Regions from separate parts of the Novosphingobium sp. RL4 genome, predicted to be linked through region 2. Evidence: predicted binding sites of a transcription regulator. Region 2 holds the regulator's gene; the other holds the start of a gene.
What was found. Region 2 encodes LexA, which represses DNA repair genes until DNA is damaged. Its sites were predicted from a motif close to GTTCCNCNCTTGTTCT; they were not measured.
Positions count from the first base shown of each region.

Region 1: U9J33_RS22190 (putative DNA modification/repair radical SAM protein) is a predicted target of LexA. The motif match lies at 2,139-2,154, and genes of this name have one in related genera.

Region 1 covers NZ_CP141945.1:1,167,676-1,172,274, reverse strand. Annotated here, with positions in the region: gene U9J33_RS22195 (hypothetical protein) at 1-1,950, opposite strand, end outside; gene U9J33_RS22190 (putative DNA modification/repair radical SAM protein) at 2,249-3,499, shown strand; gene U9J33_RS22185 (UdgX family uracil-DNA binding protein) at 3,502-4,599, shown strand, end outside.
Region 2 covers NZ_CP141944.1:2,400,016-2,404,614, forward strand. Annotated here, with positions in the region: gene trpC (indole-3-glycerol phosphate synthase TrpC) at 1-222, shown strand, start outside; gene moaC (cyclic pyranopterin monophosphate synthase MoaC) at 285-764, shown strand; gene U9J33_RS11620 (molybdopterin molybdotransferase MoeA) at 761-1,972, shown strand; gene lexA (transcriptional repressor LexA) at 2,070-2,765, shown strand; gene U9J33_RS11630 (ComEC/Rec2 family competence protein) at 2,821-4,599, opposite strand, start outside.

The DNA of each region.
Region 1 (4,599 bases), on a different replicon from region 2:
ATCGCTGCGAACCGAGAACACCATGCGGCCGTTGTCCGGCAGCAGGTCTTCTCCGGGAAGGCCCAGCACCCTGCCCCCCGCCGCTACCGGCCCGGGTTCGATGGTCTTGCTGAGCAGGTTCACGCGCGGCCGCGCCTCGGCCAGCGTAATCGGGACCGAAACGGTGCGCCCGCCACGCAGCCTGATGCGCGCGGCCGCATCCCCGGGTATCTCGGGCACGGTTTGGGAGGCGCCCTCCGGCAACTTCTGCCCGTCGGACCTCGCCAGCCTGAGGCGGTCTACCGTCCCGTCGCGGGTCAGGCCGTCAGGCTTGAGCGTGAGACCGGCAAGTTCGGCGCTGTCCACCTGGTCGAGCCGCTGGCCGGTCAGCACGCCCCAGTCATCCCCGGCATGGATCACCAGACCGTCGACCCGGCTCGCCTGGACATCGGCCCGCAGCGCGATCGTCGAAGGCTGGGCAGTGCCGCGCACCTTCACTTCCACGCTCATCTCGCCCGGCTTGCGGCCCGCCAGCGGCAGGGTGAGCGCCAGACCGTCCTTGCCCTGCACTTTCCACTCGACCGACTGCGCGCTGCCACCTTGCCGCAAAGTCACCGATTCCACGCAGGACGGCGCGGCGCCCGTCAGTACCAGCGGATTATCCCGTCCGACGACCAGCGTGGGCATCTCGGCGTTCTTGTCGCCGCCCGCCACCTGCCAGCCGCCGCCATCGGGCTTCTGGAGGAGGAAGTCCGGCCCTTCGAAGCGATCGAAGCCCCAGTAGCCGTAGACGTGGGCGCGCAAGGTTCCGGTAAAGGCGGCAGGCAGTTCCCCGCCCGCAAGGACATAGCCGCCTCGGTCCGCCCGTGCTTCGAGGGGGACGTCCACCGTCTGCCCCGAAGGCGCGGTGAGGGTAACTTTCATCTCCCGCGCATAAGCGGTCGAATAGATCAGCGGCGCCCCTTCCACCGGCAGCAGCGTGCCCTGCGCGCCGCCGGCCTGAACCGCGCAGACCGGATCGTTGGCGCTCGTGCGCAGGCGGGGCGGGCTACCGGATTCGATGGCCGGCATGGCGATCACCATGACCGATTTGGGCTTTTCAAACGAAGGCGCGGTGTTCAGCAGCAGGCCTGTACGGTCGCCCTTGCGCACGCTCAGCGTCGGCAGGTAGCTGAACTGCGGATTGGAAAAGGCGCCGAATATCTTCGCGATATCCCGCGCCACCCCGATATAGGCGCTGTAATAGCCATAGCCCGCTTCGCGCGTGGCGCTCAACTGCAGGGCAAGGTCCGTCGGTGCGCCGGTCAGCGTTTCCGCCACCGAACTGGTGTGGACGTCCGCCAACACCAGCGTTTCCCGGTTTTCGAGCAGGCATGACGCCTGAAGCTCGATCACTTTCGAGAGGCATTCCTCGTTCAGCTTCATCGACAGGCTGCGCGCCAGCGTCGGTGCCACGCTGCGCAGGAACTCGGGGTGATAATTGTCCTGCGCCCGGATCGCCGCCATGAAGGCATCGAGGCGGGAATGGTCGAGCGAGGCCTGGTTGAGGTCCTGCGTGGCGCGGACGAATTCGCCCGGCTTGCCGCGCACGGCATCCACCAGCGTCCCTTCCGCGCCGCCTGTATCGGGGACCAGGAACATGACCATCTGGCGCGCATTCTTCGGCACCGTCAGCGCCAGCGCCTTGTTCTTTTCCTTGTCCCTCCAGGTCTCGGCGATCTTGATCCAGTCCTTGGGCGGCGGATTGGTCGCGCCGCGCAGGAAAGCGGACACCATCAGGAATTTCGCGCCCTGATCCTCCGGCAGGTCCGCATGGATCGACAGCATGTCCCCCTCGGCAAGGCTGGGCACTTGCGCAATGGGCAGCGTTTCCTTGCCGCGCGTCACCTGGATACGCAGGCCGGGGCCGTTCAGTTCGAACGGCGCGGGATCGGCGGCGACCGCCGTGGACGAGGCCAGCATCGCGGCCATCGGCAGGGCCAGAGCCCCCGCATTGAGAGCCCATGGAGTGAGACGCGAAGGGCGTGCGCGGTTCTTCCCGGCAATGGGCAATGGCATTTTCCTGTTATCCGGCATCAAATTACGTCGCCCTTCCCCGCCTTTCCCACAACAGCGCCCTCCCGCCAAGCACGCGAAGGCCCATCGCCTCGTCGCAAAAACGAACATAAAGGGAACATTTCGTTTGAAAAGCCCTTCGGCATGGGACAGGCTCCGGCTGCAAGAGCTGCGCTTACGCTTAGCTGAACGCATGAGGAAAAGGTCTGGTTCAATGCCCCCGCTCGATATCGCCGAAAAGCTGACGATCCTCGCGGATGCGGCGAAATACGATGCGTCGTGCTCCTCTTCGGGCGTCAGGAAGCGGGATTCGCGTGGCGGCAAGGGGATCGGCTCCACGCTGGAAGGCGGCGGCATCTGCCATGCCTATGCGCCGGACGGGCGCTGCATCAGCCTGCTCAAGATACTGCTGACCAACAGCTGCATCTTCGATTGCCACTACTGCATCAACCGCAAGTCCTCCAACGTGCGCCGCGCCCGCTTCACCGCGAAGGAAGTGGTGGACCTCACGCTCGACTTCTACCGCCGCAACTATATCGAGGGGCTGTTCCTGTCCTCGGGCATCATCCACACGCCCGACTATACGATGGAGCAGATCGTCGAAGTGGCCCGCTCCCTGCGGGAAGACCACGATTTTCGCGGCTACATCCACCTCAAGACCATTCCCGACGCCGACCCCGAACTCGTGGCGCGGGCCGGGCTCCATGCCGATCGGGTATCGATCAACGTGGAACTGCCGACCGCCGGCGGCCTCCAGCGCCTCGCACCCGAAAAGTCGCAGGCGCGGATCGAAGGTGCGATGGGGACCATGCGCTCGGCGATCGAGGAGGGAGCCGACGCCAGTCGGCGGTTCCGCTCCGCCCCCACCTTTGCGCCCGCCGGACAATCGACCCAGATGATCGTCGGCGCCGACGCCGCGACCGACCGCGACATCGTGTCCCGCGCCGCCGCGCTCTACGACCGTTTCGATCTCAGGCGCGTCTATTACTCCGCCTTCAGCCCGATCCCGGACGCCAGCGTCGTCCTGCCGCTCCAGCGCCCGCCGCTGATGCGCGAACACCGGCTCTACCAGTCGGACTGGCTCATGCGGTTCTACCAGTACACGCCGCAGGAAGTCGGCGCGGCGGTCGATCCGGCCACGGGGATGCTCCCGCTGGACATCGATCCCAAGCTGGCCTGGGCGCTACGCTTTCGCGATCGTTTCCCGGTGGACGTCAACCGCGCCCCGCGCGAACTGCTGCTGCGCATCCCCGGCCTCGGGGTGAAGGCGGTGGATGCCATCGTCTCGGCGCGCCGCTGGCGGACCCTGCGACTGGACGACGTGGCGCGCATGACCGTTTCGGTGAAGAAGCTGCGGCCGTTCATCGTCACGGCAGACTGGCGGCCCACCGGGCTGATCGACAGGGCCGACCTTCGCGCGCTCGTCGCTCCGCCCGCCACGCAGCTGGAACTGTTCGCGGCCTGACCATGCGGATGGTACGCCTTGATGCCGAAGATGACTTCGATGGCTGGCGCGCCGCCGCCCGCATGCTCGCGGCAGAGCGCATAGCCGCGAACGAGGTACTCTGGCAGATCGGCGACCGGCCGGTGGACCTGTTCGGGGGAGAGCCGATTGCCGTGGACGCCGCGCAGGCGCCGCCGATGCGGGTTTCCAGGGCGTTCCTCGATCTTGCGCGTGATGCGGCGCTTCACAGCGAGCCCGAGCGTTTCGCGCTGCTCTATGCCCTGTTGCTGCGCCTGCTGGACCAGCCGCACCTGCTGCAGGACCGTGCCGACCGGCCCCTGCGCCGCCTGGAGGGTCTCGCGCAGAACGTGCGGCGCGACATCCACAAGATGCATGCCTTCCTCCGCTTCCGCGAACTGCCGGATGGAGACGGCACGCGGTTCGTCGCCTGGTACGAGCCCGAGCACCACATATTGCGTCGCAATGCCGCCTTTTTCGTGGAACGCTTCACCAACATGCGCTGGTCGATCCTGACCCCGCGGGGTGCGCTCCACTGGGATGGCGCCCTGCTGACCGAGGGACCTCCTGCACAGCGCGGCGACGCACCTGGCGACGATCCGGTGGAAGGGGTCTGGAAGGCCTATTACAGCGCCATCTTCAATCCGGCACGGGTCATGCCGCGCGCCATGCTCAAGGAAATGCCGCGCAAGTACTGGCGAAACATGCCCGAGACCGCGCTGGTCCCGCAACTGATCGCCGGTGCCCGCAAGCGCGAACTGGCGATGATCGAGCAGGATCGGGCCGGGCCGCCGCGCCAGCTGGATACTCCGACCATACGATCAAGGGGGGCAGGCGGAGATGATGCGCTCGAGCTGCTGCGTCAGGAGGCGACCGCCTGTCGCCGCTGCCCGCTCTGGCAACCGGCGACCCAGACCGTATTCGGCGAAGGACCGCACGATGCCGAGATCATGATCGTGGGCGAACAGCCCGGCGACCGGGAAGATATCGTGGGCCGCCCGTTCATGGGCCCGGCCGGCGAAGTCTTCGACCGGGCCATGGCGGCGGCGGGGATCGACCGTGCCCGCGCCTACGTCACTAATGCGGTAAAGCACTTCAAGTTC
Region 2 (4,599 bases):
AACAATCGCGATCTCAAGCACTTCGTCACGGATATCGCCATTACCGAACGTCTGGCCCCCCTCGCACCCGGAGGGACCCTGCTCGTCAGTGAAAGCGGGATCAACGCCCATTCCGATCTGATCCGTCTGTCAGGTTGCGGTGCGCGGACGTTCCTGGTCGGCGAAAGCCTGATGCGCGAAGCTGACGTGGAAGCTGCGACCAAAGCACTGCTTTTCGGCTGATCCGCGACTTCAGACCGTTTCGAGATTAGCGTAAGCACGCAGATCCATGGAGAGGTGAGGCGATGAGCAAGAGCCTGACGCACATCGATACCGAAGGGACCGCACGCATGGTCGACGTCGGCTCCAAGAATGAGACACGGCGTGTCGCGGTGGCCTCCGGCCGCATCGTGATGACGCAGGATGCGCTCGAAGCGATCCAGGCCGGCAATGCCCCCAAGGGAGATGTCCTGGGCACTGCCCGTATCGCCGGCATCATGGCCGCTAAGAAGACCGGTGACCTTATCCCGATGTGCCACCCGCTGTTGCTTGATGCCGTAAACCTCGATTTCACGTTTGACGCACAAGCCATATCCGCCAAGGCAACGGTAAGTCTAAGCGGCAAGACTGGCGTTGAAATGGAAGCGATTACAGCGGTTTCCGTCGCACTCGTAACAATCTACGACATGGCGAAAGCGCTTGATAAGGGCATGATCATCGGCGACATTCGCCTGATCGAGAAGACAGGTGGAAAATCGGGCCACTGGCGAGCTGAAGCGCTGTGAAGCCGCACCTTTCCCTCGAGGAAGCGCAGTCCCGTCTTCTTGCACTTGTCGAGCCTCTCCCCATCGAGCGGGTCGATATCGACGGCGCGCTCGGACGCTTTCTAGCGGAACCCTTGCGCGCTCATCGCAGTCAGCCTCCGGCTGATCTCTCGGCAATGGATGGATATGCCGTAACCGCCGACCTGTCGGGGCCTTGGCGCGTTATTGGCGAGAGCGCGGCCGGCCATCCTTACGAAGCGTCAGTCGGCGCGGGCGAAGCAGTAAGGATTTCGACCGGTGCGATGCTGCCTGAGGGCGCCCAAGCCGTTATCCTTCAGGAAGACCTCGCTCGCGAGGGGCAACAGATCACCCTGACGGGAGAGGCACCCGAACCTAGCCACCGCCATATCCGGCGCTGCGGCATGGACTTTGTGGAAGGCCGCGAACTTCTCGCCGCCGGTACTTTGATCGGCCCGGCGCAAGCCGCGCTCGGCATTGCCGCCGGCCATCGCCACCTGCCCGTCCGACGGATTCCGCGGGTAACCGTCATAGATAGCGGCGACGAACTCTCGACCGACCCTGAGTTCTGCGCCAACCATCAGGTTCCTGCCAGCAACGGCGTCATGCTGGTTGCCATGGCCCGCTCTCTTCCGGTGGATGCGAACCGGATAGGCCCCGTGGCCGACAAGCTCGATGACCTCATCGCCGCCTTCGAACAGGCGAGCGATTCTGACGTCATCGTGACCAGCGGGGGTGCCTCGGTCGGCGATCACGATCTTGTCCGCCCGGCCCTCGAAGCATGGGGCGCACAGCTGGACTTCTGGCGCGTGGCCATCAAGCCGGGCAAGCCCCTGCTCGTGGCGACCCGCCAGCGCGCTACCGGGCCGCAAATTATCATCGGATTACCGGGGAATCCGGTATCCAGCCTTGTGACAGCCTATCAGTTTCTCCTGCCTGTCCTGCGGGCCCTGTTGGGGGCTTCACGGCCAATCCCACAGCCGGTTGCAACCCGGCTTTCGGCCCCCCTGCCCGCTGCGGGCAACCGCCGGGAGTTTTTGCGCGGTTACTGGAACGGCGAGACGGTCTGCGCGAACCCGCTTCAGGACAGCGGCGCTCTGGCATCGCTCGCGGCAAGCAATGTACTGATCGATCGCCCCATTGGCGCGCCGGCCGCGAATGCAGGAGATGTTGTTGAAGTGTTCTTGCTCCAAAATGGCGGTATTGCTTGACGATACCGGATTCGTTGCATAATTGTTCCCTCATTGTTCGCAGGCAAATCGCCGGACGAGACAGGGCCATGGGCCGCAGAACGAAGAGGCAACGCAGATGTTGACGCGCAAGCAGCACGAATTGCTCCGGTTCATTCAGGTCCGGCTTGAGGAAAGCGGCATCTCGCCCAGCTTCGAGGAAATGAAGGAAGCGCTGGACCTCAAGTCCAAGTCCGGCGTTCACCGCCTGATTTCCGCCTTGGAGGAACGGGGTTTCATTCGCCGCCTCCCCAATCGCGCTCGCGCTCTCGAAGTCCTGCGCCAGCCTGAGGATGCAACGTCCAAACCTGCAAGATCGACTCCGGCGGCGAACAGCAACGATACTGCAGCGCCTGTCCGCGCACCCCAGATCGCACCTGCCCCCGCGAACGATGTCATCGAAATCCCACTCCACGGCCGCATCGCCGCCGGCGTGCCGATCGAGGCCTTCGAAGGACAGTCCATGCTCCCGGTTCCCGCAGCGCTGCTTGGTTCGGGCGAACACTATGCGCTCGAGGTTTCGGGTGATTCGATGATAGACGCGGGCATCCTCGACGGCGATTTCGCCTTGGTGAAGCGCACCAATACCGCTCGCGACGGTGAAATTGTCGTCGCTCTCGTGCGAGGGGCTGAAGCCACGCTCAAGTATCTGCGCCGCGAAGCCGGAATGGTGCGCCTTGACCCTGCCAATGCCGCTTACGAACCGCAGATTTATGGGCCTGACGAAGTCGAGGTTCAGGGCAAACTGGCCGGACTGCTACGCCGCTATCACTGATGCGGCTCAAGCGTGAGACGATGTCCGGTTGTTCCGCCGTCTCGCCGCCGCGTTATTACCGGGCCTTGGCGATGACGCCATAAGAAAGCGGCGGCGAACGCCACCACCCATGATCACCTTGCGCATCTGCCACTGAATGTACCGTGCGGCGCTTCAGGTCGATCGCCACGCCGCCCGTCTTGCTCAGCATGTTGCGATCCGCCTTCAGCCAGATTGGCTGACAACTTCGCGGCAGACGTCGGCCCGCAATTACGAGATAGGCGCGCTGGCAGGCCCGAGCCAAAGTGTCTTCCGGCACGATATCCCGGCCCCTGGCGATCAGTATGTGGCGCGCCTTCCCGCCACGTTCCAGCATCAACGCACAGAAATCCGGGTTGCATCGCACGCCCGGCCAGTCTGCAATCAAGACGGGTTTTGACTGAACTCCCGCTACTTCCATCAGATTGTCCAAAACGTAATCGCTCGAGCTGTCGCGCAGCATGACAAGGCGCCTCCCCGGACCGTCAATCAAAGCAACTTGGCGGCCATCTCCCGAAACGACGATGTCCGGCGGGGTCAGCAGGAGCAGGCCGATAAAGCCGCTGGCGACTGGAAGCAGACCCCAGAGCCTGGCTTTTCCGTGCCAAAGCCCCAGCCAAAGTCCTCCAGTCACGAAAAGTAGAAACTGCCATCCGCCCATCGTCGGCGCCATGCTCACCGCACCGGGCCGCGAGGCGATGAACCGTGCCAGACCGATCAGCAGATCGATGGCTACTCCAGCAAGCCACCAGACCGGCGATCCGGCCCCAACGATATCGAAAAGCAGCGCCGCGCCGACCAGGGGCATGACAAGAAAGGTCGTGAGCGGGATGGCAACCACATTGGCGATCGATCCATAGAGTCCGGCGCGGTGAAAATGATAAAGTCCGATCGGCATCAGCGCGAGTTCGATGGCTACGCCCGTGACGAGGATCAGGGATAGGCTGCGCAGCGCCTTGAAAGGCAATGCTTCGTCACGGGCCGAGAACCAATGCCGGATGGGCACCGCATTGCCTAACGCGATCAGCACGACAACGGCGGCAAAGCTCATCTGGAAGCTAGCGCCCACAATCGATTCGGGCCAGATCAGAAGGACGATGAAGGCGGCCGCCGCAAGCAATCGCATCGACAGCGCCTCACGCCCCATCGCCAATGCGGCAAGTACCAGTAGCGCGCTCACGCAGGAGCGTATGGTCGGCACCTGCGATCCGCTCAGCAAAGTGTAACCAACGCCCGCCAATGCCCCGCTAGCCGACGCAAGGACAGGCAATCGCACCCGCAACGCCAGCGCGGGAGATAACGCCAGCAGGCGCAGCGCGAGGATATAGACCGCACCGACAACTGCGCTGACATGCAGGCCGCTGATCGAGAGCAGATGCGCAAGTCCGGCATCGCGCATCGCCTGGGCCTCTGCCTTGCCGATCCCGCCCATGTCCCCTGTGACGAGCGCCGAGGCGATCCCGCCGGCGGATCCTTCAAGGCTTGCAGCGATATGACGGGACAGCCGCATTCGCTGCTCGCCAAGCCAGTCGTCACCCGCTCCGGGGGAAAGCACCTCCACAGGGGAAAGCACGGCGCCGGTTGCGGATATCCCGGCGAACCAAGCCGCCCTGGCGAAATCGTAGGCGCCAGGCAGCATCGGAGGTGCCGGAGGCATCAATCTCCCGCGGAATCGGATGATAGCGCCGGTTGAAAGTGCCGGAGACCGCGCCGATGCGGGCAAGTTCACGCGAACCTTGATCGGCCTGCCGGTCCCCGGCTCCCGCAGTGCCAGAATCAGTCTGTCCCGCTTCAGCGCCGGCTGCTCCTCGATCGC